Regions from separate parts of the Burkholderia alba genome, predicted to be linked through region 1. Evidence: predicted binding sites of a transcription regulator. Region 1 holds the regulator's gene; the other holds the start of a gene.
What was found. The regulator FliA, encoded in region 1, starts transcription of late flagellar genes. The targets are predictions, from matches to a motif close to CTAAAGTTTNNNNNNNNNNNGCCGNTA.
Positions count from the first base shown of each region.

Region 2: the regulator FliA is predicted to act here: its motif matches at 1,415-1,441, upstream of flgM (flagellar biosynthesis anti-sigma factor FlgM).

Region 1 is NZ_JAWJWL010000006.1:233,885-248,668, reverse strand. Features, by position in the region: gene ahcY (adenosylhomocysteinase) at 1-570, opposite strand, end outside; S-adenosyl-L-homocysteine riboswitch at 603-731, opposite strand; gene RZR99_RS09120 (RNA polymerase sigma factor FliA) at 808-1,539, opposite strand; gene RZR99_RS09115 (MinD/ParA family ATP-binding protein) at 1,593-2,405, opposite strand; gene flhF (flagellar biosynthesis protein FlhF) at 2,398-3,954, opposite strand; gene flhA (flagellar biosynthesis protein FlhA) at 3,951-6,053, opposite strand; gene flhB (flagellar biosynthesis protein FlhB) at 6,050-7,258, opposite strand; gene RZR99_RS09095 (DUF3443 domain-containing protein) at 7,623-8,894, opposite strand; gene RZR99_RS09090 (DUF2844 domain-containing protein) at 8,911-9,381, opposite strand; gene cheZ (protein phosphatase CheZ) at 9,615-10,349, opposite strand; gene cheY (chemotaxis response regulator CheY) at 10,351-10,746, opposite strand; gene RZR99_RS09075 (protein-glutamate methylesterase/protein-glutamine glutaminase) at 10,814-11,911, opposite strand; gene cheD (chemoreceptor glutamine deamidase CheD) at 11,908-12,612, opposite strand; gene RZR99_RS09065 (CheR family methyltransferase) at 12,609-13,556, opposite strand; gene RZR99_RS09060 (methyl-accepting chemotaxis protein) at 13,560-14,784, opposite strand, start outside.
Region 2 is NZ_JAWJWL010000007.1:122,979-137,762, forward strand. Features, by position in the region: gene RZR99_RS09990 (SGNH/GDSL hydrolase family protein) at 1-366, opposite strand, end outside; gene RZR99_RS09995 (flagella synthesis protein FlgN) at 513-953, opposite strand; gene flgM (flagellar biosynthesis anti-sigma factor FlgM) at 1,029-1,385, opposite strand; gene flgA (flagellar basal body P-ring formation chaperone FlgA) at 1,517-2,641, opposite strand; gene flgB (flagellar basal body rod protein FlgB) at 2,844-3,314, shown strand; gene flgC (flagellar basal body rod protein FlgC) at 3,376-3,801, shown strand; gene RZR99_RS10020 (flagellar hook assembly protein FlgD) at 3,834-4,676, shown strand; gene flgE (flagellar hook protein FlgE) at 4,707-5,954, shown strand; gene RZR99_RS10030 (flagellar basal body rod protein FlgF) at 5,986-6,738, shown strand; gene flgG (flagellar basal-body rod protein FlgG) at 6,768-7,556, shown strand; gene flgH (flagellar basal body L-ring protein FlgH) at 7,578-8,282, shown strand; gene RZR99_RS10045 (flagellar basal body P-ring protein FlgI) at 8,276-9,469, shown strand; gene flgJ (flagellar assembly peptidoglycan hydrolase FlgJ) at 9,469-10,395, shown strand; gene RZR99_RS10055 (flagellar brake protein) at 10,614-11,369, shown strand; gene flgK (flagellar hook-associated protein FlgK) at 11,542-13,536, shown strand; gene flgL (flagellar hook-associated protein FlgL) at 13,552-14,784, shown strand.

The sequences.
Region 1 (14,784 bases):
GAGACGCTTCGAGTACCAGCTGCCGTCGATCTCGAGGTGGCGGGCGATCGCCTTGTAGAGCGCCACTTCTTCTTCGTTGGCCGGCTTGGCGATCACCGAGCGGTCCTTCTCGGCCTTCGCGCCCAGGATCAGCAGCAGCGTGGCATCGCCGCCGTCGTCGAGGATCATGTTGGCGAACTCGCCGTTCGGCCATTCGAAGATGCGGTGCGAGAATTCCCAGTACTCGTCGAGCGACTCGCCCTTGAACGCGAACACCGGCGTGCCGGCTTCGACGATCGCGGCGGCCGCGTGATCCTGCGTCGAGAAGATGTTGCACGACGCCCAACGCACGTCGGCGCCGAGCGCCTTCAGCGTTTCGATCAGGACGCCCGTCTGGATCGTCATGTGGAGCGAACCGGCAATGCGCGCGCCCTTCAGCGGCTGCTGCGCCTTGTATTCGTCGCGGATCTGCACGAGGCCGGGCATTTCGGTCTCGGCGATGTTCAGTTCCTTGCGGCCCCAGGCGGCCAGCGCCAGGTCGGCGACAACGTAATCTTGCGAGGAAATGGAATCGATGACTGCGGCGTTCATCACGCCCTCCTTTCTAAAAAAGTTCTAGAAATGTGACGTGAGCGCCGTTCAGAAAGCGGCCGGTGCGCGCACTCGGGTTCGTGCCCCGGGGCCCGCGCGGCCGCTCATTGAAAGCTTCCGAGCCTGGCGGGACTGAGCCCGTCGCAACGCTCCTCGGAAACGAAGGGTGGATTGTAGCAAATAGAAGCGAAGATTTCCTGACTGTATCGGGCAACGATTCGCCCGGGGCCCGGCCGCTCAGTGCTCCGCGCCGACCCAGGCCTGCTCGCGCAGCCGCGCCCGCAGTCGCGCCACCGCCTGGCTGTGCAACTGGCAGACCCGCGACTCGCTGACCTCGAGCACCGCGCCGATCTCTCGAAGATTCAGACCCCTTTCGTAGTACAGCGACATCAGCAGTTTCTCGCGCTCCGGCAGCCGCTCGATCGCCTCGATCAGCGCGTTGCGCAGGTGATCGTCGAGCAGCGCCGACAGCGGATCGGAATGATCGACGCGGTAGCGGTCGAGGAACGGTTCGTCGTCGGCCGAGCGGTCGAAATCCTCGTAATAGATCAGTTGGCTGCCGTGCAGGTCCTGCAGCATCGACTGGTATTCGTCGAGCGGCATCTGCATGTGCGTGGCGATTTCGGTTTCGCTCGCCGGGCGGCCGAGCTGCTGCTCGATCTGGTGAACCGCATGCTCGACCTCGCGCGACGTCTTGCGCAGGCTGCGCGGCAGCCAGTCGTTGCTGCGCAGTTCGTCGAGCATCGCGCCCCGGATCCGCTGGGTCGCATAGGTTTCGAACTGCGCCCCCTGGTCTTCCTTGTAGCGGCCCGCCGCGTCGAGCAGGCCGATCATGCCGGCCTGGATCAGGTCGTCGAGATCCACGCTCGCCGGCATCTTGGCGACGAGCTGCAGCCCCAGCCGGCGCACCAGCGGCGCGTACTGCGCCAGCACCTCGTCCTGGGAGATCTTTCCTTGAGCGTTGTACATCGTGCCCTCTCTTAGCTGGGATCTGTTTCCACGTGGAAGCAGACCCTTGGCGTTCAGGCGGCTTGCGCCGCACCCCGTTCAAACGCCGAACTTCCTGTTCGGGCCCGGCCCGCGCCCGGACCCGGACGCAACGGCCAATACAGCAGATCGGCGGCGATCTGCCGGTAATCCCGCGCCGCCGCCGCCGACGGAAACGCGTCCACCACGGTGCGCACCAGCTCGCGCGCATGCTCGATCAGCGGATCGACCGTCACGCAGCCGGCCTCCGACAGCGACACCGTCAGGTAGCGGCTCGCGACCCCCGCGAGGTTGTCGTAGGCGGCTTTCGCATCCGCGCGGTTCTGCACGTGGTTCATCAGCACCCGGAACTGTCCGAGCGCGTGCGCATAGTGCAGCCGCTTCATGCACGCATAGGCCTCGGTGATCGCCTGCGCGGCCACCCGCGTGACGATCAGCACGTCGTGCGCGTCGCGCGCGAGCGGCGAAAACGCCCCGTGCGAATCGAGCTGCGTATCGACCAGCACGATGTCCGCGACGCCGTCGAGCAGCGCGGCGGGCGCGACGTCGCGATAGCCCGAGCGCGCGAGCCGCGATGCCGCCAGCACCGAGAAACCGAGGTCGTGGCGCACCGCCTCGCCCTCGCGCAGCCAGGCGCCGCACCAGGTCGCGGCCACCGAATGGACGTCGGCGCGCTCGTCGACCACGAGCACGTCCTTGCCGAGCGCCGCGAGCGCGGCGGCCAGGTTCACTACCGACGATGTGCAGCCGACCCCCGCCGGGCCGCCCGTCACCGCGACGACGCGCGACGAGCGGCCGGCGAGCAGACGCCGCAAGCCTTCAGCCTGATCGGTTATGCGTTTATCCAAATCGAACCTCATGCAGCTCGGCGCTCGAGCGTGCGGTCAGCGCGGACAGCAGCGCCGGCAGGTCTTCGTCGTGCGGCACGAAGGGCGAGCCGTCGCGCGGTACGCAGAACGCGCTCTTCAGCAGGAATTTGCGGGTGGCGACGTACAGGTTCTCCGGCACCTTCTGGCCGGTCGACACGTAGTGGACCGGCAGCTTGTAGCGGATCACGGTGTCGAGCACGCCGCCCAGGTTGGTCGCCTCGTCCAGCTTGGTCAGGATGCAGCCGGCCAGATCGGGCTGGCCCGCGGCGCTGCGGTACGCCTGCACGACTTCGTTCAGCGTGTCGCCGTGGCTCGTCGCATTCAGCAGCAGCAGGCGCTGCACCGGCGTATCGGCGCCGTGCAGCATCGCGATCTGGTCGGATACCGTGCGGTCGCGCTGGCTCATGCCGATCGTGTCGATCAGCACGATGTGCTTGTTGCGCAGCTCGGTCAGCGCGAGCTGCAGGTCGCCGCCGTCCTTCACCGCGTGCACCGGCACGCCGAGGATCTTGCCGAAGATGCGCAGCTGCTCGTGGCCGCCGATCCGGTAGCTGTCGGTCGTGAGGAGCGCCACCTTGCTCGCGCCGAAGCGCATCACGCAGCGCGCCGCCAGCTTCGCGGTGGTGGTGGTCTTGCCGACGCCCGTCGGGCCCATCAGCGCGAACACGCCGCCGCGCTCCATCAGCGCGTCCTCGCTCTCGAGCACCGGCAGGTTCGACGCGAGCACCGTCTGCGCCCAGTCGGCCGCCGCGTCGAAGCGCTCGCCCGCGCCGTCCTCGGGCAGGTTGTCGACGATCATCCGCACCAGCTGCGCGGAGAAACCCGCCGCGAACAGGTGCTTGGTCAGCGCGCCGTGCACGGGATTGCGGCGCTGCCGGTCGTTCCACATCAGCCCGGCGAACTGCTCTTCCATCATGCCGCGCAGCGCGCTCAGCTCATGCATCACGGTTTCGTTGACGATCCGCTCGATGCGCGCCTTCACCGCGTCGGCCACCGCCGCCGCCGTGTCGTCCGCCGGCCGGACGGCCGGCTTGCGCGGCGGTTCGGCCGCGCCGCGCGACGCGGCGGCATCCGGCACCCGGCGAGCGACGTTGCGCACGATGTCGCGCGCCCATTCGGGCGACGGCGAGGCGGCGGGTTCGGCGACGGGCGCCGCGCGCGGGCGCGCGACCAACTCGTCGTGCTGCTTCGTGAGGCGCTTCGCATGCTCGACGAGCCACGGCGCGGGTTCCGACGCGGCCGCCGGTTCGGCTTCGACGCTCGCGCCGAACACCGACGAAAACACATCGGGCATCCCGCCGTTCGCGTACGGATTCGCGACCGGGCGCGCGGCGTCGCCGCCCGTCGCCCCCTGCGCGGCGGCCGGCGGCGCGATGGCCGCCAGTTCGGCATCCGCGAGCGCGACGATCTCCACGCTGCCGTCGTCGAGCGTGCGATTCGACAGCACGACGGCGTCGGCGCCCAGCGCCTCGCGCACCAGGCGCAGCGCGTCGCGGCTCGTAGGCCCGGTGAATTTGCGGATGTTCAAGCGTTACCCCCGATGACATTGACGACCTTGATCGTGCGGGTGTCCGGCACTTCGGCGTAGGACAGCACTTTCAATTGCGGAAGGCTGCGCCGCAGGAAGCGCGCGAGCATCGCGCGCAGCGCATGCTGCACGAGCAGCACGGGCGGCAGCCCCAGATTCTGTTGACGCAGCATCGCTTCCTGCGTGCCGACGAGCAGCGTGTGCGCGAGGCCCGGCTCGAGGCCCGGATTCGCGCCCGTCGCGAGCGCCTGCGACAGCACCCGTTCGAGATTCGCGTCGAGCCCCATCACCTGCATTTCGCCGGAGCCCGGGAACCACTGCTGGGTAATCGCGCGGCCGAGCGCGAGCCGCACGGCGGCGGTCAGGTCGTACGCGTCGGTGAGACGGCCGGCCTGTTCCGAGACGGCCTCGATGATGGTGCGCATATCGCGGATCGGCACCCCTTCGTCGAGCAGGTTCTGCAGGACTTTCTGCAGCGTCGTGATCGAGAGGGTCTTCGGCACCAGATCCTCGATGAGCGACGGCGCATCCTTGCCGGTGCGCTCCAGCAGCGCCTGCACTTCCTGGCGGCCGAGCAGTTCGGCCGCATGCTGAACGACCAGGTGGTTCAGATGCGTCGCGACCACGGTGCTCGCGTCGACCACCGTGTAGCCGTACACCTGCGCCTGCTCGCGCAGCGTGGTGTCGATCCAGATCGCGGGCAGGCCGAATGCGGGATCCTGGGTCGGCGTGCCCGGCAGCGCGGCCGTCACCTGGCCCGGGTTGATCGCGAGCCACTGGCCCGGATACGCCTCGCCGATCCCGACCTCGACGCCCTTGAGCGCGATCCGGTAATTGTTCGGCCGCAGTTCGAGGTTGTCGCGGATATGGATCACGGGCGGCAGGAAGCCGATTTCCTGCGCGAATTTCTTGCGGATGCTCTTGATGCGCTTGAGCAGCTCGCCGTCGGAGTTCTTGTCGACCAGCGGGATCAGCCGGTAGCCGACTTCGAGCCCGAGCGTGTCGATCAGCGTCACGTCTTCCCAGGTCGCCTCGTGGCTGTCCGCCGGCAGCGCGGCGGGCGGCGCGATCTCGGTGACGATGCCGGCCGCCTTGCGCGCGGCCTCGCGCCGGCTCATCGTGCGCGACAGCCAGATCGACGCGCCGCCGAGCAGCAGGAACGCGAAGTGCGGCATGTTCGGGATCAGCCCGATCATCCCGATGATCGTGCCGGTGATCATCAGCACGCGCGGGTTCGTGAACAGCTGGCCGGTGATCTGCGTGCCGATGTCCTCGTCGGTCGCGACGCGCGACACGATCACGCCCGCCGCCGTCGAGATCACGAGCGACGGGATCTGCGCGACGAGCCCGTCGCCGATCGTGAGCAGCGTGTAGTTCTTGCCGGCCGCCGCGAAGCTCATGTCGTGCTGGAGCATCCCGACGATCAGGCCGCCGATCACGTTGATCGCCATGATGATGAGGCCCGCGATCGCGTCGCCGCGCACGAACTTCGACGCGCCGTCCATCGAGCCGTAGAACTCGGCTTCCTGCGCGACCGCGGTGCGGCGCTTGCGCGCCTGTTCCTCGTTGATGAGGCCCGCGTTCAGGTCGGCGTCGATCGCCATCTGCTTGCCGGGCATCGCGTCGAGCGTGAAGCGCGCGGACACTTCGGCGATCCGTCCCGCGCCCTTCGTGATCACCATGAAGTTGATGATCATCAGGATCACGAACACGACGATCCCGACCGCGAAGTTGCCGCCGACCAGGAAGTGGCCGAACGCCTCGATCACCTGGCCCGCCGCGTCGGGGCCGGTGTGGCCTTCGAGCAGCACGACCCGGGTCGACGCGACGTTCAGCGACAGCCGCAGCAGCGTCGAGAACAGCAGCACGCTCGGGAACGCGGCGAAATCGAGCGGCTTCATCGTGTACATGCTGACGAGCAGCACCATCACGGACAAGGCGATGTTGAACGTGAACAGCAGATCCAGCAGCAGCGGCGGCAACGGCAGGATCATCATGCCGAGGATCATGCAGATCAGGATCGGACCGGCGAGCGCGCGCAGGTTCGCGCTGTCGAACATCTGCGCGCGTTTTCCGAGCAGACCGGCGGGCATGTTCATGCTGCGGCCCCCCGGCTGTCACGGACGCCGAGCGCGTCGGCGGCTTCCTCGCGCTCGGCGTCCGGCGCCACGCCGGCGCCCTTGTCGAGCTCCGCGGGCACCTCGAGGTCGACCGGCGCCTCCGGCGCGACCCCGCCTTCTTCCTGGAAGCGCTTCAGCTGGTACACCCACGCCAGCACTTCCGCGACCGCCGAATACAGCGGACCGGGGATCTCGCGTTCGAGATCGACGTTGTGATACAGCGCCCGCGCGAGCGGCGGCGCCTCGAGCAGCGGCACGTGGTGCTCGGCCGCCAGTTCGCGGATGCGGGCGGCGACGAGGTTCACCCCCTTCGCGACCACCTTCGGGGCGCGCATCTCGCCGTCGGTGTACTTGAGCGCGACCGCGAAATGGGTCGGGTTCGTGACGACCACGTCGGCCGTCGGCACGCTCGACATCATCCGGCGCCGCGCGAGCGCACGCTGCTGCGCGCGGATCCGCCCCTTCACGTGCGGATCGCCTTCGTTTTCGCGGTGTTCGCGCTTCACTTCTTCCTTCGTCATGCGCAGCTTCTTGTTGTACTGCCAGAGTTGGTACGGCACGTCGAGCCCGGCGACGACCAGCATCCCGGCCACCGTCATCCCGCAGCACACCGCGATGAGATGCAGCGCGTCGGCAAGCGCGACGTCGAGCGGCTGGATCGCGAGGCCGAGCAGTTCGTCCTTGCTGCGCCAGATCGCGACGCCGCCGATCCCGCCGACGACCAGCGTCTTGGCGAGCGACATGCCGAGCTGGATCGGGCCCTGGATCGAGAACATCCGGCCGAGCCCGGTCAGCGGATTCAGGCGGTCGAACTTCAGTTCGAGCGTCTTCGACGACACGAGCCAGCCGCCGAGCGCCATCGGCGCGAGCAGCGCGGCCAGACCCGTCAGCGCCAGCACGGGCGCCAGCGCGTAGAAACCTTCCAGGCTCGCCTGGCCGGCGCCGGACAGCATCCGGTGCGTGTCGAACGCACTCGCCCGGTTGAACGTGAACGACGCGCGCAGCATCGTCTGCAGGTGCTCGCCGATCGGCCCCGCCATCATCCAGGCGCCGTAGAAGCCCGCCGAGAGCAGAGCGAACGAAGCCAGCTCGCGCGAACGCGCGACCTGCCCCTCCTCGCGCGCCTTTTCGCGGCGCCTGGGAGTGGCGGCTTCGGTCTTCTCGAGATCGCTCTCCTCTGCCACGGCACCTCCGGTCGGACGCGGCGGGATGCCGCTTTCCAGTGACACCGATTATTCCCGGAGGGGTCAAGCGGCGATCGGTCGAGGAAAGCGGGGAAAGGGGGGTATTTCTGGGAATCGGACGGACGGCGCGGCCAACGGCCGGGCGCACTGCGGGAAGGGAGGCGCGCGAGGATGCGGCGTTGGCGGGACACCGGACGAGAGCGCGGTGCGGCGCGCGGAAAACCGGGCGGCGCCAAGCCGCGGCGGCCGGTGGCCGAGGCGGGTCACAGTGTCCCGGCGGGCCTGATTTCAGTCGCCCGGCTGCGCCAACGAAAAAGGGCGCGATTTCTCGCGCCCTTGCCGGGTCGGACCGGACGCCGAAGCGTCAGAACGCTACGTAGGGCGTCTGTCCGTTGGCGGTGCTCGTCAGGTCCATCCCGAAGTACAGGGTCCGCCCATAGAAGTGCGGCAGACCGAAATCGAGCGTGCGCGTGTTGCCGAACGGTCCGGCGAGATTGGCGAGCGCGTAGCCGCCGCCGTTGAACAGCGCGTTGGCGTTCGCGACCGTGATCGGCAAGGTCGCCTGCGTGTTGTTCAACCCGGTGACGGTGGCCGTCATCGACGTGGTGCCCGACGGGCAGTAGAACGACGCGTTGCCGCTGCAGATCGGCAGCGTGGGGCTCGACGACGAGCCGAAGAAGTACGCGTTCGACCCGGTATCGAAGAACGCCGTGCTCATCGTGCGGCCGTTGAGGGTACCCGTTACGTCGCCCGCCGTGGTCGACTGGAGCACCGTCAACCCGCCGAGCGCGGAACTGCTGATCCCGAAGGTGAGCGTGCCGCTCGCGGTCCCGCCCGACGGCGTGCCCATCGCGACGATCACGCCGTTGTTGTTGGTCGGGAACTGCGGCACCGGATTCGCGACTTGCTGCGCGAGCGTCACCGTCGTGGCCTGGCACGAGGCATTGCCGTTCGGGCAGGAGTAGTAGCTGCCGAACGCGGTGGACGCCACGCAGCTCGCGCCGCAGTCGTAGGGCGCCGGCCCGATGCCGAGAATGCCGTTGGCGCCGAGCGCCTGCGCGGTGCTCGCCGAGCTCAGGCTGCCGTTGTTCGTGCAGTTCGACGGCACGTTGCCGGTGCCGAGGTCGCCGATCAGCTGGATCGGCAGCGAACTGGCCACCTGGCCGCCGATCTTCACGTCGGCGGTGCGCACGGAACCCCACGTATAGCTCGACACGAACTTGCCGCATTCGGCGAGCTGGCCGCCGTTGTTCGCGGAGGTCGTGGGCAGGTTGCCCACCACGCCACCGGCCGCCGATGCGACGATCCGCACCCCGTACGACGCGGTATCGACCAGCACGTTGGGAATCGTCTGGCAGGTGGACGAACCGGGCGCGCAGAGCGTCACGCTGACGGTCGGCATGTTGACGACGTTCGCGATGCCCGCGTTGACGGAGATCGCAACCTGGTTCGAGCCGTTGCCGCCGGCGCTGCCGTTGCCGCCGCCCATCGAGGTGTCGCCGGTGCCGGTGCCGGTGTTGATCGTGGCGCTCGGGCTGTTGCCGTCGCCGCCGCCGCAGGCCGCGACGAGAACCGTCGTGGCGACCGCCAGGCCCAGCGTGCCGAGCCAGCGGGTCAGAGTGTGATTGAGGCGCAAAGTGGGTCTCCCGCTGTCACTGGATGTCATCGTCGGTGAAGCCCGCCGGCAGCGCCTGCGGAAGCCACGCCTGCCCGGAGAACGAACCCATGTGGCCACCCGTGTGCACGACGAGGTTGTCCGCATCGACGGCGACCGGGGCGCGCACGCCATGGACCAGATGGGTCGCCTGGACGCCGGCGACGTACTGCGGGAAATAGGTACCGAGCAGATCGGAGAGATCGGGCACCACCGGACCGCGCCAGGAGATCGCGAACACCGTGCCCGCGCTCGACAGATACTCGCGCACCACCGTGCCCGAGCCGAGCGTGGTTTCGCGCACCGTGTAGTTGGCGGCGGCGGGGGCCGCGCCGCCTGCCAGCCGCTGGCTGCTTTGCATCGAACGCTGCAGCGTGCGCACTTGCTTGACGGTATCCGTGGCGGGCGCGCCCATCGGCGTGCCGCCGAGGGCCGCTTGCGCCGGTCCGGCGCACCACGCGCCCAGCATGCCGGCCGCCGCGAACGCGGCGATCCGGCCAAGTCGAATCGATTTCACGACATCCCCCTCGAATTCAGGCCATGTTCCAACGGCGGGCAACCGCGTGCCTGAGTCTCCGCCGATGCATATTGAAAGCAAAAAGAAAGCTATCGAATCAACTGCTCATCCGGATGCGTAGTATGCCTGGGGCAGATGCCAAAAACCAACCGGCATCGCGCGCACCCGTTTCAAACCGTAACAATTCAGAAACCGAGACTGGCGAGCAGGTCGTCGACCTGTGCCTGATCCTGCACCACGTCCGTCTTGCCTTCCGGATTGATTTGGGGACCGTTCAGCAGCGCCTCGGGGCTGCCGGTGCTGCTCATGCCCTGCTCGGCCGCCAGCGCGGCGGCCGTCGCCGCGAACTGCTCGCGGCGCTCGGGCGCGATGTTCTCGATCAGCACGCCGAGCAGTTGCTGTTCGATCAAGTACACCATTTCCATGATCTTCTTGATCACCTGCCCGGTCAGATCCTGAAAGTCCTGCGCCAGCATGATCTCGAGCAGTTGCTCGTTGGTCGCGCCCGTCGCCTTCGGCAGCGCGCGCAGGAACGCGCGGGTGTCGTCCATCAGCTCGCGGACTTCCGCGCGCTCGATCGGCGTTTCGTACCACTTCGCCCAGCGCGCATCGAGCGCCTCGGCCTCGCCCTGCAGCTGGGTCTGAACCGGTTTCGCGATTTCGATCGCGGTGAGCACGCGCTCCGCCGCCTGCTCGGTCATCGCGACCACGTAGCGCAGCCGGTCGCGGGCGTCGGGCACCACCTCGGCCGCCTTCTCGACATGCTTGTCGAGCCCCAGCTCGCGCATCGAATCGCGCAGCGTGCGGGTCAGCTGGCCGATGCGGGCAAGAATCCGGTCGCTCGCCAGATCGGCGGCGTCGGCGTGGCAGTCCTCGGCGAAACCCGCCTCGGCGAGCGCCGCGTTGATCGGCTCGTTCACGTCAGCTCCCGGCTTTGGCCATCTTTTCGAGGATCTTGTTCACCTTTTCGTCGAGCGTCGCCGCCGTGAACGGCTTCACCACATAGCCGCTCGCGCCGGCCTGCGCGGCCGCGATGATGTTTTCCTTCTTCGACTCCGCCGTCACCATCAGCACCGGCAGATGAGTCAGCGCCGCGTCGGCGCGGATTTCCTTCAGCATCGCGAGGCCGTCGAGGTTCGGCATGTTCCAGTCGGAAATCACGAAGTCGTACGCGCCGCTGCGCAGGCGCGACAGGCCCGCGACGCCGTCTTCCGCTTCGTCGACGTTCGAATAGCCCAGCTCCTTCAGCAGGTTGCGGACGATCCGTCGCATCGTCGGAAAATCGTCCACCACCAGAATCTTCATGCTCTTGTCCATCGTTTGTTCCTTTGCAAATTCGTAGCCGGCGCGCGTCCGGTCTGCGCCGCGCGCGCCTTCGCCTGTCCTAGACGCGCTGCACCCGGTCGCCCATCGACGCGAGACGCGCCATGATACGGCGGCTCATGTCGGCGAGCGGTGCAATATCGTCGGCGCCGCCGAGCGCGATCGCCTCGCGCGGCATCCCGAACACCACGCAGCTCGCCTCGTCCTGCGCGAACGTGTAAGCGCCCGAGCGTTTCATTTCCAGCAATCCGGCCGCGCCGTCGCGGCCCATCCCCGTGAGGATCACGCCGACCGCGTTCTTGCCCGCGTGCAGCGCGGCCGACCGGAACAGCACGTCGACCGACGGACGATGGCGATTGACGGGCGGCTCCTCCGACAGGTGCGCGATGTAGTTCGCGCCGCTGCGTGCAAGCAGCAGGTGCGCGTGGCCGGGCGCGATGTACGCATGGCCCGGCAGCACGCGCTCGCCGTGCTCCGCTTCCTTCACCGCGATCCGGCACAGGCCGTTGAGCCGCTGCGCGAACGATTTCGTGAAACCGGGCGGCATGTGCTGCGCGATCAGCACCGCGGGCGCATCGGGGGGCAGCGGCGTCAGCACCTCGCGGATCGCCTCGGTGCCGCCCGTCGACGCGCCGACGATGATCAGCTTCTCGGTACTGACGAGCGGATTGTTGAAGAGCGGCGCGGCCGCGCTGCCCGCCTGGCCCTGCACGGCGGCGGCCGCATGCGGCTGCGGCGCCTGCCGGACCCGGGCGCGCGACGCCGCGCGGATCTTGTCGGCGAGTTTCTCGGCGTAGTCGAGCATGCCGTCGCGGATCCCGACCCGCGGCTTCGTCACGAAATCGACCGCGCCCAGCTCGAGCGCGCGCAGCGTGATTTCCGATCCGCGCTCGGTCAGCGACGACACCATCACCACCGGCATCGGCCGCAGGCGCATCAGCTTCTCGAGAAAATCGAGGCCGTCCATGCGCGGCATTTCGACGTCCAGCGTCAGCACGTCCGGGTTGTGCTGCTTGATGAGTTCGCGCGCCACCAGCGGGTCGGGCGCGGTCGCGCACACCGTCATGTCGGGCTGGCTGTTGATGATCTCCGTCATCAGGCTGCGGATCAATGCCGAATCGTCGACGCACAATACTTTGATTTTCTGCACTGCGTTCATGCCTCCTGCTTTTTCGATACGTTCTGAACGGCGGACTGCGCGCCGAACAACTCGATGCGCGGCTTCGCGGCGGGCTTGCCGGGCGGCGCGAACAGCTCCATGTGCGTGCGCGCCCGGGCGGCCCGCGCCGCGCGGGCGTCGGCGGCCGAACGGGCCAGCGCGGCCTCGCGCTCGGTGACGCCCGGCACCTGCAGACGCAGCTTCTTCACCATCGCCTGGCCGGTGTGCGGCATGAACGCGACCTTGCGCGGATGGACACCCTGCAGATCCTCCGCGGTGATGCGAATCCGTTCGAGCGCCAGGTAGCGGCGCACGAAATCGGCGTTGCGGTCGCCGATGTTGATGGTGGTCATGCCGGCGAGCACCGCCGCGCCGCCGAACACCTTCGCCTCGAAGCGCTCGCGGCGGCCGCCCGCCTTGATCAGCTCGTTGATCAGCACTTCCATCGCGTACGCGCCGTAGCGCATCGATTCCGATGCGGCCGCCGCCGCGTCCGCGCCGTCGTCGGGCAGCATGAAATGATTCATTCCGCCGAGGCCCGCGAACGGATCGTGCAGGCACGCCGCCACGCACGAACCGAGCACGGTCACGAGCACCATGTCGTCGCGGGTCGTGTAGACCTCGTTCGGCAGCAGCTTCACGCCCTGGCGGCGGAAGTGGCTGTCGAAGTACAGATTGGTCGCGATCGGCAGGCCGCTCATCTGACCGCCTCCCGGGCCGGCGCGGCGGCGGCGCGTGCGCGCGACTTCGGCGCCGCGAGGGCGGCGTCGCGCGTCAACGCGTAGACCGTCTGCCCGCGCAGCCGGAACGCCTGGGTCACGTAGGTGAAGTTCTCCGAATGGCCGGCGAACAGCAGGCCGCCCGGCTTCACGAGCGGCTCGAAACGCGCGAGCACCTGCGCCTGGGTCGGCTTGTCGAAATAGATCATCACGTTGCGGCAGAAGATCGCGTCGAACGGCTTGCCGATTCCGTAATCGGCATCGGTCAGGTTCAGCTGTTCGAAGCGGATCATCGCGCGCAGCTCGGGTCGCACCTTCACGCGGCCCGCCTGCGCGCCCGTGCCTTTCAGGAAGAAGCGCTTCAACCGCTCCGGCGCCAGGTGCTTCACCTGGTCGAAGGTGTAGATGCCCGCTTCCGCCCGCGCGAGCACCTGGGTGTCGAGATCGGTCGCGAGCACGCTGGCCGAGCGCGCGGCCGAATCGCCGAGCGCCTCGATCAGCGTCATCGCGATCGAGTAGGGCTCCTCGCCGGTCGACGCGGCCGAACACCAGACCGACACCGGCGTGTCGCGCTGCCTGACGAAGTCGGCCAGGATCGGGAAGTGGTGCGCCTCGCGAAAGAACGCGGTCAGGTTGGTGGTGAGCGCGTTGGTGAACGCTTCCCACTCGAGCGGATCGTCCTCCTGCTCGAGCAGGTCGAGGTAATGCCGGAAACTGTCGAGGCCGCGGGCGCGCAGACGGCGCGCGAGACGGCTGTACGCCATGTCGCGCTTGTGTTCGGACAACGAGATCCCGGCTCGGCGATGGATCAGCGCACGGATGCGCGAAAAGTCGGCGGCCGTGAAATCGAAATCGCGTCCGGGGTCTCCCGCCCGCTGCGGCGGTTCGGGGACATCGACACGGAGAGCGGCGCGCGCGGGCGTCATGGCTTAGAAGGTCTCCCAGTCGTCGTCGGACGACGCCGCGACGGCGAGCGCCGGCTTGGGATCGCCCGACAGCGCCGGGCGCTTCAGCGCGGATTTCGCCGGCGCGGGGGCCGCCGCCTTCGCGGCGCTCGCGCGAGGCGCGGGAGCCGGCGCAGCCTTCGCGAGCTTCGGCGCATAGGCGGACGGCGCCTTCGGTTCGGCGGCCGGCAGCGCGGCGGGTTTCGCCGGCCGGGGCGGCGCCGGCGGGCGCGGCAGCGCGGCGGCGGGCGCGGCAAGCGCGGGCGCCGGCCTCGTCAGTGCCGGCGCAGCCGGCACAGCGGCGGACGCGATGCCACCCTCGACGCGCCAGGCGAGCACCACGCTCTTCAGTTGCCGCGTCTGTTCCTCGAGCGACGCCGCGGCCGCGGCCGCCTGCTCGACCAGCGCGGCGTTCTGCTGCGTGACGGCATCCATCTGGCCGACCGCGCGATTGACCTGCTCGATGCCCGTCGACTGCTCCTCGGACGCCGCGCTGATCTCGCCCATGATGTCGGTCACGCGGCGCACCGCCTGGACGATCTCGCTCATGGTCGCGCCGGCGCGCTCGACGAGCGCCGAGCCGCTTTGCACCTTGTCCGTCGAATCGCCGATCAGTTGCTTGATTTCCTTCGCGGCCGTCGCGCTGCGCTGCGCGAGCGAACGCACCTCGCCCGCCACCACCGCGAAGCCGCGGCCCTGCTCCCCGGCGCGCGCCGCCTCGACCGCCGCGTTCAGCGCGAGGATGTTGGTCTGGAACGCGATGCCCTCGATCGTGCCGATGATGTCGACGACCTTGCTCGAACTGGTCGCGATGTCCTGCATCGTCACCACCACCTGGCCGACCACCTCGCCGCCCTGGGTCGCGATGTCGGACGCGTTCACCGCGAGCTGGCTCGCCTGCCGCGCGTTCTCCGCGTTCTGGCGCACCGTGCCGGTCAGCTGCTCCATGCTCGACGCCGTCTCCTGCAGCGACGCCGCCTGCTGCTCGGTGCGCTGCGACAGATCGGTATTGCCGCTCGAAATTTCGTGCGCGCCGACGTCGATCGATTCGGTGCCGCGATGCACGGCCTTCACCATCGCGGTGACGGCGTCCTGCATCCGCTTGATGCCGAGGAACAGCCGGCCGATTTCGTTCTTGCTGTAGACGTGAACCGGCTGCGTGAGATCGCCGGCCGAGATCCGCTCGAACTGGGCGATCGCATCGTTGAGC
Region 2 (14,784 bases), on a different contig from region 1:
GTAGCCGGGCACCCGGTACCAGTCGCTGCTGCCGGGGTCGCGCGCCCATTCGTAGGTCGCCTTCGGTTCAAGCGGATTCGCGCTGATCCGATACCAGCAGCGCAGATACGTATAGGTATCGCTGCCGCGCCCGGCCGTGCGCGGCGTCATACCGGACGCGGACGCGGACGCAGGGGCGGACGTGCCGGGATCGATCAGCGGGCCGGAAGGCGACAGCGTCATGTCGCCCGCCGGCGTCGGCAGCGGCGGTGGTTGGGACGGTACGGCGGCGGCCGGCGCGACGGACGGCGGCAGCGCGGCCGCGCAGGCGGCGAGCGCCGCCGCGACGAGACGACGCCGGATCGGTGCGGGGATGCGTTGGGTCATGGGTGCCCTCGGAGGTTTCGTTATGACGAAGCGGCGCACGGCGCGCCGCCGCGTATCGGAGGGACACGATTGCCGGGCTCGGGCCCGGTCTGTCGATTCAGCGGATCAGGGAGGCGGCGGCCGGCCGCGCGGGGACGGAGACGCGCTCAGGGCGCGGTCGCCGAGACCCGTCCGTCCGGCCCGTAAAAGCCGACGCGCTCCGGCGCGGCGCGCAGCACCGCGAGCGCACGCTCGTTGTAATCCATCCGGATGCGGACCAGCATGCCGTTGTTCGCGTTGGCGCGTTGCGCGCGATCGGCCGACTGCTGCAGCAACTGCCAGCGGCTCGCGAGCCGAGTGTCGCTCTCGGCCGCCTGGTCCATGCCCTTCCTGCCGCCGGGAAACCCGAGCGCGGCAAGCTGGCTGTCGCGCAGCCGTTCGAGGTTCGCGAGCTGTTCGATCAGCCCGTTTTTCTTTTCGATGATGCCCGGCAGCGCCTCGAGCGGCGAGGCCATCGTCAGCGCTTTTTCTTCATAGGCGAGCAGCGACGCGAATGCCTCGACTGTCGCGTGTTCGTCATTGACCGTGGCCAGCAGTTCGTCTCTCATCGCGTCTCGCTCAAAACGCCGGTGCGCGGACATCCGCGCACCGCTTACTTCCCGTCGCGAGGCCGGAAGGCCCGCTCAGTTGCCGGTGGACGGCGTATTCCCGTTCTGCAGCAGCTCGTGGGCGGTCTGCAGCACCCCGTCGGCGATCTTGCCCGCGTCGATCGACAGCGTGCCGTTGCGGATCGCATCGCGGATCGATTCGACCTGGGCCGTATCGATATCGGCGCTGCCCGACGCGGCCAGCGCGCGCAGGTTCGACGACAGGCCGGACAGATTCACGTTCGCGTCCCCGGCGGGCGCGCCCGCGGCGCCTGCCGCGCCACCCGTGGCGGCCGTCGGGCCGGACTGGGTGCGCGCCGCGCCGGCGCTGGCGCCGGTGCTGGCGTTCGACAGCGTGCGGGCGCTCGATGAAGTGGTGGAATCGACTTTCACGATGGAGTTCCTGAACGGTTTGAGCAAGATAACGGCAAGGTCGGCTCAAACTTTAGCACCCGTTCTTCGACAAATGCCTGAATAAACAAAAGTTTGCAATCTAGGGGTCAGGTGGCGGATGTCCGCCGCCCCTAGAGCGGGATTTCCACGGTCCCGGCGTCCTTGACGATCGCCGTGACGATCTGGCCGGCCGCCATCCGGACTCGCACCTGCTGGCCGGGCGACCCGTTGCTGAGCACGCTGCCTTCGGCCGAGATGGTGAAGCCCTGGCCCGCCGCGACGACGCGCACGGTCTGGCCGATCGACACCGACGCCGCGCTCTTCAGCATGTCCTGGCGCAACGGCAGCCCGGCCGCCACGCGCGACAGCGCGATCGCGCCCACCGCCTGCGACGGATCGGTGATCACGGCGAGCGGCAGCACCGTCAGATCGCCGTCGCGGGCGACCAGATCGGCGGCGGTGAGCGCCTCGCCGGGCGCGATCTGCCGCGCGGCCACGTAATAGGTCGCCTGCACCGCGAGCTTGGCCTGCAGATAGATCGTCCACGGCCGCTCGCCCGCGCAGCGCACGCCGACCGTGGTGCGGCCCCACAGCCGGGCGCCGGTCGGCAGGAACGGTTCGAGCGTCGTGCACGCGGCGAGGCCGCGCTGAAACGCGGGCGCGACGGTGATGGTGGTCTTGCCGGGCAGCCCGGCGGCCTGTTGCTGAAGGAACGCGACGGCGGCGCGGCGGATCGCCTCGCCGTCCTGCTGGCCCGCCGGCACGGCGGGCTGCGGCGTACCGGTCGCGGCGGCGGGAGCGACGGGAACGGAGGCCACGGGCAGCCGGGCGGTGCGCAGCGCCACCGGCCGGATCGGCACTGCGCGCGGCGCGGCGGCCGCGCCCTGCTGCGCGTAGCGGGCCGTCGCGGGCGGCTCGGCCGGCGGCGCGACGCGGATCCAGCCCGGCGGAGCCGCTTCGGCCCCGGCCGGCTGGCCCGCATCGTCCTGCGCTGCCGCGGGCGTCACCTGCCGCCGGTTCAGCGCGGCGGCCTCCAGTGCGGCGCTCACGTTCGCGGCCGGTTTCGCCGCCGCCACGCGGGCCTGCGCGTTCGCGATCGCGGTTTCGGCCGATTCGCCGTGCCCCGGGATCACGATCATGCCGTCGTCGGCCTGCTGCGCCGGCGCCACGCACGCCCGGCTCGCCAGCGCCAGCATCAGGGCGAAGCGCACGAGCGGCCCGCGCACGGCGGTCGTGCGGCCTGCGTGAGTCGTCATCGCCCCTCCTCGAAGCCGTTGGTACGGATTGCATTCTAGGGATCGGGGCAGTCGCGCAAACGTAGAAAAGAGGGGGGCTTTACCGGTTATTCGTCCGATTGCCCGTTGCGCTGTCCGCCTACCATGCCTGTCATGGAAAAAAGCCTCTTTGGCCGCCGCGCGGCGAAAGAGCGGTGCATCGCTTGAGACGGAGAGACGCACGATGCTGGACAGACTCGATGCCGAATTCGCATTCGGCCGCCAGGCGCTCGATGTGCGCACGTATCGGCAGGAACTGATTTCATCGAACATCGCGAACGCGGATACCCCCGGGTATCAGGCTCGCGACGTCGATTTTTCGGCGACGCTCGCGCGCGCGCTGAAGCCGGCCGGCAACGCGACCCCGCTGCCGATGGCGCAGCCGGCGGGCGTGACGAGCGGGATGACGATGGTGTCGACGTCGGCCGGCCACATGGCGGGCAACGCGAGGCTGATCCCGACCGGCGGCCCGAGCGACGACTACGGCCGCGCGCAGTACCGGAACCCGCGCCAGCCCTCGCTCGACGGCAACACGGTCGATCTCGACATGGAGCGGGTGCAGTTCGCGGACAACGCGCTGCACTACCAGACCGGCCTGACCGTGATGACGCAGCAGATCAAGTCGATGCTGGCCGCGATCACGTCGGGCACCTGAGCCCGCCGCCGCACGGCACGCACGGTCATTCAACCAGCACGCAACGCGACAAGGAGCACGCATGCCTTCGCTGATGAACATTTTCGATGTCGCGGGTTCGGCGATGTCCGCCCAGTCCCAGCGCCTCAACGTCACGGCGTCGAACCTCGCCAACGCGGACAGCGTGACGGGGCCGGACGGCAAACCCTACAAGGCGAAGCAGGTGGTGTTCGCGGCCGACCCGATCGGCGGCGCGCGCACCCGCTCGGGACAGGGCGTGGGCGGCGTGAAGGTGAGCCAGGTGATCGACGATCCGTCGCCGATGAAGAGCACCTACGATCCGTCGAATCCGACCGCCGACGCCAACGGCTACGTCGAGATGCCGAACGTCGACCCGGTGCAGGAAATGGTCAACATGATTTCGGCATCGCGTTCGTACCAGGCGAACGTCGAGACGCTCAACACCGCGAAGCAGCTGATGCTGAAGACGCTGACGATCGGCACCTGAACCGCACACTCATCAAAGAAGGCGAACCGGAGATGACTTCCTCTTCCACCACCATCGGCGGCAACGGCACGACCGTGTCGAATCTGCCGTACGACACGATGAGCTCGAACAGCGCGTCGCGTCTCGCGTCGAGCAACGGCTCGTCCGGCACGAGCAGCACGTCGGGCAGCCTGAGCACGAGCACCAGCACGGGCGTGAGCACGTCGTCGAACACGCTGTCGACGACGTCCGCGGCCGACCTGCAGACCACCTTCCTGAAGCTGCTCGTCACCCAGCTGCAGAACCAGGATCCGACGAGCCCGGTCGACAGCTCGCAGATGACCTCGCAGCTCGCGCAGATCAACACGGTGAGCGGCATCGCGCAGCTGAATTCGTCGCTGACGTCGCTGTCGACGCAGCTGACGGCGGGCCAGCAGACCCAGGCGGCGATGCTGATCGGCTCGAACGTGCTCGCGCCGGGCAATACCGTGCCGGTGAAGAGCGGCGCGGCGTCGCCGTTCGGCGTGCAGCTGACCAGCAACGTGTCGAACCTCACGATCAACGTCAAGAATTCGTCGGGCGTGGTGGTCAACACGATCAACGCCGGCGCGCAATCGGCGGGCACCGTGCCGTTCAACTGGACGCCGACCGATACGGCCGGCAACGCGCTGCCCGACGGCACCTACACCATCAGCGCGAGCTACACGGACGCGAGCGGCAAGCAGTACACGCCGACGACGCTGTCCGCGTCGCAGGTGCTGAGCGTCGTCAAGCAGGCGGACGGCACGCCCGGGCTGGTGCTGTCGAACGGCACCACGGTCGGCTTCTCGCAGGTGGCGTCGATCTTCCCGAACGTGAAGACGGCGTCGAACAACCCGCCTTCCTCTTCCAACTAACTGATCCCACATCTCGGCACGGAGAACACCATGGGCTATCAACAAGGTCTGAGCGGTCTGGCAGGCGCGTCGAGCGATCTCGACGTGATCGGCAACAACATCGCCAACGCGAACACGGTCGGCTTCAAGGCCAGCCAGGCGCAGTTCGCCGACATGTACGCGAATTCCGTCGCGTCGGCCGTCAACAACCAGATCGGCATCGGCACGGTGATGTCGTCGGTGCAGCAGTCGTTCGGCCAGGGCACGATCGCGTCGAGCAACTCCACGCTGAACGTCGCGATCAACGGCAACGGCTTCTTCCAGATGTCGAACAACGGCGCGCTCACCTACTCGCGCGACGGCACGTTCCAGCGCGACAAGAACGGCTACCTCGTCAACTCGCAGGGCATGAACCTGATGGGCTACGCCGCGAACGCGAACGGCACCATCAACACCGCGACGACCGTGCCGCTGCAGGCGCCGACGACCAACATCGCGCCGAGCGCGACCACCAAGATCACCGCCCAGTTCAACCTCAACTCGCAGGACACGGTGCCGACCACGACGCCGTTCGACCCGAACACGCAGGCGTCGTACAACTGGTCGACGGAAGTCCAGGTCTACGACACGCTGGGCGGCTCGCAGCCCGTGACCATGTACTTCGTGAAGAGCGCGGCGCCCGCCGGCACCTGGCAGGCGTACTCGGGCGTGACCGGCCAGACGCCGACCAATCTCGGCACGATCACGTTCAACACGTCGGGCCAGATCACGAGCACGACGTCGGCCGCGACCGGCCAGCCGACCGCGACGGTGGGCCAGTTCGCGTTCTCGATCCCGAACACGACGGGCGGCGCGACGCCGCAGAACCTGACGCTCGACCTGACCGGCACGACCCAGTACGGCGGCAAGGACGGCGTGAACAATCTGGCGCAGGACGGCTATGCGAGCGGCACGCTGACCACCTTCACGATCGGCGCCGACGGCAAGGTATCGGGCAACTACTCGAACGGCCAGACCTCGACGCTCGGCCAGATCGCGCTCGCGAACTTCAACAACCCGAACGGGCTGGTGAACATCGGCGGCAACCAGTACATCGAGACGGCGCAGTCGGGCGTGCCGCAGATCTCCGCGCCGGGCAGCACCAACCACGGCACGCTGCAGGGCAGCTCGCTCGAGAACTCGAACGTCGACCTGACGAGCGAGCTGGTGAACCTGATCACCGCGCAGCGCAACTACCAGGCGAACGCGCAGACGATCAAGACCCAGCAGACCGTCGATCAGACGCTGATCAACCTCTGAACGCGGCTTCTCTCACGGACAACAGGCAGCCATGGACCGACTGATCTACACGGCGATGACGGGCGCGACGCAGTCGCTCGAACAGCAGGCCGTCATCGCGAACAACCTGGCGAACACGTCGACCACCGGCTTTCGCGCGCAGCTCGCGACGTTCCGCGCGGTGCCGATGAACTTCGGCGATGCGAGCAACCCGGTGACGACCCGCACCTACGTGCTGTCGTCGACGCCGGGCGCGGACTACACGCCGGGCCCGGTCAGCCGCACCGGCAATCCGCTCGACGTCGCGGTGCAGGGCCCGGGCTGGCTGTCCGTGATGCTGCCCGACGGCAGCGAAGGCTATACCCGCGCGGGCAACCTGCACGTCGACGAGGCCGGGCAACTGGTGACCGCCAACAACCTGCCGGTGGTGGGCAACGGCGGCCCGCTGTCGGTGCCGCCGAACGCGCAGGTCACGATCGGCAAGGACGGCACGGTGTCGGCGCTGATGCCGGGCGATCCGCCGACGGCCGTCGCGATGGTCGACCAGCTGAAGCTCGTCAATCCGGACCCGGCCACCATGACGCGCGGCAACGACGGCGTGTTCCGCACCGCCGACGGCAATCCGGCCGACCCCGATCCGAGCGTGACGCTCGCGCCGAATTCGCTCGAGGCGAGCAACGTCAATCCGGTGAGCGCGATGGTGTCGATGCTCGACAACGCGCGCGCGTTCCAGCTGCAGACCAAACTCATCGAATCCGCCGACCAGAACGAGCAGACGGCGAACCAGCTGCTCAATTTCAGCTAAGCGCCGCCGCATAAAGGAGAAGCCCTACCGTGAACCGTTCCCTCTACATCGCCGCCACCGGCATGAATGCGCAGCAGGCGCAGATGGATGTGATCTCGAACAACCTCGCCAACGTGAGCACCAACGGCTTCAAGGGCTCGCGCGCGGTGTTCGAGGATCTGCTGTACCAGACCGTGCGCCAGCCGGGCGCGAATTCGACCCAGCAGACCGAACTGCCGTCGGGCCTGCAGCTCGGCACCGGCGTGCAGCAGGTCGCGACCGAGCGTCTGTACACGCAGGGCAGCCTGCAGCAGACCGGCAATTCGAAGGACGTCGCGATCAACGGCCAGGGCTTTTTCCAGGTGCTGATGCCGGACGGCACCAACGCCTATACGCGCGACGGCTCGTTCCAGACCAACGCGCAGGGCCAACTGGTGACGTCGAGCGGCTATCAGGTGATCCCCGCCATCACGATCCCCGGCAACGCGACCTCGCTCACCATCGGCAAGGACGGCGTCGTGTCGGTCGTGCAGCCGGGCTCGAACAACGCGGTGCAGATCGGCGCGTTGCAGATCGCTACCTTCATCAATCCGACCGGCCTGCAGGCGCAAGGCGAAAACCTGTTCGCCGAGACCACGTCGTCGGGCGCGCCGAACGTGTCGCAACCGGGCCTGAACGGCGCGGGCACGCTCAGCGCCGGCTATGTGGAATCGTCGAACGTGAACGTCGTGCAGGAACTCGTCAACATGATCCAGACGCAGCGTGCCTACGAGATCAACAGCAAGGCGGTCACCACGTCCGACCAGATGCTGCAGACCGTCACGCAGATGTCGCGCTAACCGAATGCAGGTCACGCAGCAATGAAGCAGGTCCGCTCTCTCCCGCAACAGGCAGGCCGCGCGCGCGCGGCGGCCGCCTGCGCGCTCGCGTTCGCGGCGGCGCTGTCCGGCTGCGCGCTCGTGCCGCGCGAGCCGATCATCCAGCAGCCGATGACGGCGGCGCCGCCGCTGCCGCCGGCGGCGAACGCGCCGGGTTCGATCTTCAATCCGGGCTACGCCGGCCGGCCGCTGTTCGAGGATCAGCGCCCGCGCAACATCGGCGACATCCTGACGATCGTGATCGCGGAGAACATCAACGCGACGAAATCGTCGGGCGCGAACACGAACCGCCAGGGCAACACCAACTTCGACGTGCCGACGGCCGGCTTCCTGGGCGGCCTGTTCAACAAGGCGAACCTGTCGGCGAACGGCGCGAACAAGTTCGCGGCGACGGGCGGCGCGAGCGCGGCGAACACGTTCAACGGCACGATCACCGTGACGGTCACGGGCGTGCTGCCGAACGGCAATCTCGTCGTCAGCGGCGAGAAGCAGATGCTGATCAACCAGGGCAACGAATTCGTGCGCTTTTCCGGGGTGGTGAATCCGAACACGATCTCGGGCTCGAACTCGGTGTACTCGACCCAGGTGGCCGACGCGAAGATCGAGTATTCGGCGAAGGGCTACATCAACGAAGCCGAGAACATGGGCTGGCTGCAGCGCTTCTTCCTCAACGTGTCGCCGTGGTGATGACGATGCCGACCTTCCTCGAGCGGTGCCGCCGCCTCGATCCGCGCGCCGGGCTGCGCGCGGCGCTCGCCGCCGCGGCGCTGGCGTTCGCCGTGCTGGCGCCGGCCGCGCATGCGGAGCGCCTGAAGGATCTCGCGCAGATCCAGGGCGTGCGCGACAACCCGCTGATCGGCTACGGCCTCGTCGTCGGTCTCGACGGCACCGGCGACCAGACGATGCAGACGCCGTTCACGACCCAGACGCTCGCGAACATGCTCGCGAACCTCGGCATTTCGATCAACAACGGCTCGGCGAACGGCGGCGGCGCGTCGGCGATGACCAACATGCAGCTGAAGAACGTCGCCGCGGTGATGGTGACGGCCACGCTGCCGCCGTTCGCGCGGCCCGGCGAGGCGATCGACGTGACGGTGTCGTCGCTCGGCAACGCGAAGAGCCTGCGCGGCGGCACGCTGCTGCTGACGCCGCTGAAGGGCGCGGACGGCCAGGTCTACGCGCTGTCGCAGGGCAACATGGCGGTCGGCGGCGCGGGCGCGAGCGCGAACGGCAGCCGCGTGCAGGTGAACCAGCTGGCGGCCGGCCGGATCGTCGGCGGGGCGATCGTCGAGCGCTCGGTGCCGAACGCGGTCGCGCAGATGAACGGCGTGCTGCAGCTGCAGCTGAGCGACATGGATTACGGCACCGCCGAGCGCATCGTCTCGGCGGTCAACGCGAATTTCGGCCCGGGCACCGCGATGGCGCTCGACGGCCGCACGATCCAGCTCACCGCGCCCGCCGATTCGGCGCAGCAGGTCGCGTTCATGGCGCGCCTGCAGAACCTCGACGTGAAGCCCGAGAAGGCCGCGGCGAAGGTGATCCTGAACGCGCGCACCGGCTCGATCGTGATGAACCAGATGGTGACGCTGCAGAGCTGCGCGGTCGCGCACGGCAACCTGTCGGTGGTGGTCAACACGCAACCCGTGGTGTCGCAGCCCGGGCCGTTCTCGAACGGGCAGACGGTGGTCGCGCAGCAGTCGCAGATCCAGCTGAAGCAGGACAACGGGGCGCTGAAGATGGTGACGGCGGGCGCGAGCCTGGCCGACGTCGTGAAGGCGCTGAACTCGCTCGGCGCGACGCCGGCGGACCTGATGTCGATCCTGCAGGCGATGAAGGCCGCGGGCGCGCTGCGGGCCGACCTGGAGATCATCTGATGGCGAATCTTCCCAACGCGACGGATCTGTCGCAGCGCTTCGCGCTCGACGTGCAGGGCTTCGATTCCCTGCGCTCGCAGGCCGCCGCCTCGCCGCGCGAGGGCGCGAAGGCGGTCGCGGGCCAGTTCGACGCGATGTTCACGCAGATGATGCTGAAGAGCATGCGCGACGCGACGCCGTCGGGCGGCCTGTTCGATTCCAGCTCGTCGAAGATGTACACGTCGATGCTCGACCAGCAGCTGTCGCAGCAGATGTCGAAGCACGGCATCGGCGTGGCCGATGCGCTGATGAAGCAGCTGATGCGCAACGCCGGTCCGTCGGCCGACGGCGAGGGCGGCGAAGGCGGCCTCGTCGCGATGAACGCGATGGCGAAGGCTTACGCGGGCGCGTCGGGCAACAACGGCGGCCTCGCCGGCCCGCGCGGCTACTCGGCGAACAGCGCGCTGACGCCGTCGCTGAAGGGCGGCGGCTCGCCGCAGGCCGATGCGTTCGTCGAGAAGATGGCCGCGCCGGCGCAGGCCGCGAGCGCGGCGACGGGCATTCCGGCGCGCTTCATCGTCGGCCAGGCCGCGCTCGAATCGGGCTGGGGCAAGCGCGAGATCCGCGGCGCGGACGGCTCGGCGAGCCACAACGTGTTCGGCATCAAGGCGACCAAGGGCTGGACCGGCCGCACGGTGTCGGCCGTCACCACCGAGTACGTGGACGGCGCGCCGCGCCGCGTGGTCGCCCAGTTCCGCGCGTACGACTCGTACGAGCATGCGATGACCGACTACGCGAGCCTGCTGAAGAACAACCCGCGCTACGCGGGCGTGCTGAACGCGGGCGGCAGCGCGGAAGGCTTCGCGCACGGGATGCAGCGGGCCGGCTATGCGACCGATCCGCACTACGCGAAGAAGCTGATCTCGATCATGCAGCAGCTCGGTTGACCTGATCCGACCATCCGGTCGGGGTATTTCGGACCGCGCCAGGCCTGGCCTCGCGCGGTTTTAACGTTTGCTGAAAAAATAAAAACCGATTTCGATCTAAACTTTGCCGTGCTGTTGCCGCTAAATGTGAGAGACCTGCGTCCGGGTAAGGCCTTACCCGGACAATCCGCGCCCCGGGGCACGCTGGGCGCAAACAAAAAGACGAACACCGGCAAGCCATGAATATCGAACAGTCGACGGGTCAGGCCCAGGATGCTGCGCATTCCGGCCATGACTACGGCCGCCGCAATCCGCTGGAAATCGGCGTGCAATTGCGCAACCTCGTCAATCGCGGCGATTTCCTGACCGTCCAGTACCACGGCGGCCAGCTCGTTACCCGCATCCTCGATGTCGACGTCGGCGCGCGGACCTTCGTGTTCGATTGGGGTGCGCTGGCCGACCAGAACGCCGGCATCCTTGCCGCGCCGCGCTGCATTTTCATGGCCTCGCCCGACGGCGTGCGGGTCGAATTCACCACCGTGACGCCGCGCGAGACCCGCTACGAAGACCTGCCCGCATTCGAGGCCGATTTCCCCGAGGTGCTGTATTTCGTGCAGCGCCGCGAGTATTTCCGGGTCGACGCGCCGATTCTCGATCCCTACGTCTGCCGCGGCACGCTGCCCGACGGCGAGACTTTCCTGTTCGAAGTGCACAACCTGTCGCTCGGCGGCCTCGGCGTGCGCACGGCGGACGAGCGCGTGTCGGGGCTCGAACTGGGCATGCTGCTGCCGGACGTCGAGCTGAACCTGAACGGGCACGGCAAGCTGTCGCTCGACCTGCAGCTCGTGTCGCACCGCGCGACCGACGTGCCGAACGGCTCGCGCCGCTACCAGCTGGGCTTTCGCTTCATGTCGCTGCCCGGCAGCGCGGAAAACACGCTGCAGCGCCTGATCACGCAGCTCGAAATGAAGCGCCGCCAGCTGGCGCGCGCCTGACGCCGGACGGCGGGGCGGGCCCGGGCGGACGCCGCGCGGGCGCCGCTTTCGCGGCGTTGCGCGGCGCGCGGTTTTCGCGCGCCCAACCCTCAATTTTTTCTCCGCGCGGCCGTTATACCGGGTGTTCACGCAACCCGGCGGCCGCGGCGCGGCTGGCCCATCAGGATCGCGCATGTCCAATAACCTCATGTACATCGGCGTCAGCGGGCTCAATGCCGCGCTGTGGGGAATCACGACGACCGGCCAGAACATCAGCAACGCGGCGACGCCCGGCTATTCCGTCGAGCGCCCCGTGTATGCGGAGACGAGCGGCCAGTACACCGGCAACGGCTTCCTGCCGGCGGGCGTGTCGACGGTCACGGTCCAGCGCCAATACAGCCAGTACCTCTCGAACCAGCTGAACAGCGCGCAGACGCAAGGCGGCGCGCTGTCGACCTACTACAACCTGGTCACGCAGCTGAACAACTACATCGGCAGCCCGACGGCCGGCATTTCCAGCGCCATCACGGGCTATTTCACCGGCCTGCAGAGCGTCGCGAACAATCCGGCCGATCCGGCGACGCGCCAGACCGCGCTGAGCAACGCGAAGGTGCTGGCCGACCAGATCACGGCGGCGGGCCAGCAGTACGACCAGTTGCGCCAGGGCGTCAACACGCAGCTCACCAACACGGTGTCGCAGATCAACGGCTACACGTCGCAGATCGCGCAGCTCAACCAGCAGATCGCCGCGGCGAGCGCGCAGGGACAGCCGCCCAATCAGCTGCTCGATCAGCGCGACCTGGCGGTCTCGAACCTGTCGCAACTGGTGGGCGTGCAGACGGTGCAGAATTCCGACGGCTACAGCGTGTTCCTGTCGAACGGCCAGCCGCTCGTCGTCGCGAGCCAGAGCTACCAGCTCGCGGCGGTGACGTCGCCGTCCGATCCGAGCGAACTGACGATCGCGTCGCAAGGCGTCGCGGGCTCGAATCCGCCCGGCCCGAACCGCTATCTGTCCGATTCGTCGCTGTCGGGCGGCTCGCTCGGCGGCCTGCTCGCGTTCCGCAGCCAGACGCTCGATCCCGCGCAGGCGCAGCTCGGCGCGCTCGCGACCAGCTTCGCGTCGCAGGTGAACGCGCAGAACGCGCTCGGCATCGACCTGTCGGGCAACGCGGGCGGCAATCTGTTCACGGTCGGCGCGCCCGTCACCTACGCGAACCAGGCGAATACCGGCAACGCGGCGCTCAACGTGTCGTTCGCGAACGGCGCGCAGCCGACCACGAGCGACTACACGCTATCCTTCGACGGCACCAAGTACACGCTCACCGACCGCGCGAACGGCAACGTGGTGGGCTCGGCGAACACGCTGCCCGGCCAGATCGCGGGCCTCAACTTCTCGATGACGGGCACGATGTCGCCGGGCGATTCGTTCACCGTGCTGCCGACGCGCGGCGCGCTGAACGGTTTCGGCCTCGCGACCACCAACTATTCGGCGATCGCGGCGGCGTCGCCCGTGCTCGCGCAGAAGGCCGCGAGCAACAGCGGCACGGGCGCGATCACGCAGGGCTCGGTGAGCGCGGGCTACCAGTTGCCGTCCGGCACGACGACGCTGACCTACAACGCGGCCACCCAGTCGCTGAGCGGCTTCCCGCCCAACACGACGGTGACGGTCGCGGGTCCGCCTTCGACCTCGTACCCCATCACCGACGGGACGACGCAGGTTCCGTACAACGCGGCGCAAGGCGCGGCGATGACGATCTCGAGCACGACGCAGCCGCCGGCCGCCAACGCGATGAACGGCGTCAGCGTCACGCTGTCGGGCGCGCCCGCGAACGGCGACCAGTTCACGATCGGCAAGAACACCAACGGCGCGTCCGATCCGCGCAACGCGCAGGCGCTGGCCGCGCTGGCCAGCGCGAAGACGCTCAACGGCGGCACGACGACGCTCACGGGCGCCTACGCGAACTACGTGAACACGATCGGCAACACGGCGAGCCAGCTGAAGGCGTCCAGCTCCGCGCAGACGGCGCTGGTGGGCCAGATCACCACGGCGCAGCAATCGGTGTCGGGCGTGAACCAGAACGAGGAAGCGGCGAACCTGATGCAGTATCAGCAGCTGTACCAGGCGAACGCGAAAGTCATCCAGACAGCGTCCACGCTGTTCCAGACCGTGCTCGGTCTCTTCAACTGAGCGAGGTAGAAGACAATGCGCATCTCCACCTATCAGTTCTACAGCCAGAACGTCAGCATGATGAACGATCAGCAGTCGCAGCTCTCGCAGCTGTACCAGCAGATCTCGAGCGGCATCAGCCTGACGACGCCGGCCGACAATCCGCTCGGCGCGGCGCAGGCCGTGCAGCTGTCGATGACGTCCGCGACGCTGTCGCAGTACACGGCGAACCAGTCGTCGGCGCTGACCTCGCTGCAGATGGAATACCAGACGCTCACGAGCGTGAACTCGGTGCTGAACGGCATCTACCAGACGGCGATGAGCGCGGGCAACGGCACGCTGTCGGACAGCGACCGCTCGGCGCTCGCCACGCAGATGCAGGGCGCGCGCAACCAGCTGCTGACGCTCGCGAACGCGACCGACGGCTCGGGCAACTATCTCTTCTCGGGGTTCCAGGCGACCACCCAGCCGTTCACCAACAAGCCGGGCGGCGGCGCGTCGTACAGCGGCGACGGCGGTTCGCGGGTGGTGCAGATCACCGATACCGCGTCGGTTTCGCAGAGCGACGACGGCGCGAGCGTGTTCCAGTCGGTGCCGATGCTCGGCAGCCAGCCGGTGCCGGCCGCGGGCGTGGCCAACACGGGCACGGGCACGATCGGCGCGGTGACCATCACGAACCCGACCGATCCGACCAACGCGCACAAATTCACGATCACGTTCGGCGGCACCGCCGCCGCGCCGACCTACACGGTGACGGACAACACGGTCGTGCCGCCGACCACCACGCCGGCGCAGCCTTACGCGGACGGCTCGGCGATCGTCGTGGGCAGCCAGAAGGTCGCGGTGTCGGGGAAGGTGGCGCCGGGCGACACGTTCTCGGTGACGCCCGCGCCGCAGGCCGGCACCGACATCTTCGCGACGCTCGACACGATGATCGCCGCGCTGAAGCAGCCGGTGGGCAGCAGCACCGTCGCCGCGGCCGCGCTGCAGAACATCATGACGACGGGCGCGACCCAGCTCACCAACACGATGACCAACGTGCTGACCGTGCAGGCATCGGTGAGCGGGCGGGCGCAGGAAGTGACGGCGATGCAGTCGGTGACGTCGAACAATTCGCTGCAGACCGCCAATAATCTGGCCAACGTGACGAGCACGAACCTGCCGGCGGCGATCAGCCAGTTCCTGCAGATGCAGAACTCGCTGACGGCCGCGCAGAAGGCGTTCGTGCAGATACAGAACCTGTCGCTGTTCCAGTACATCAATCCTTGA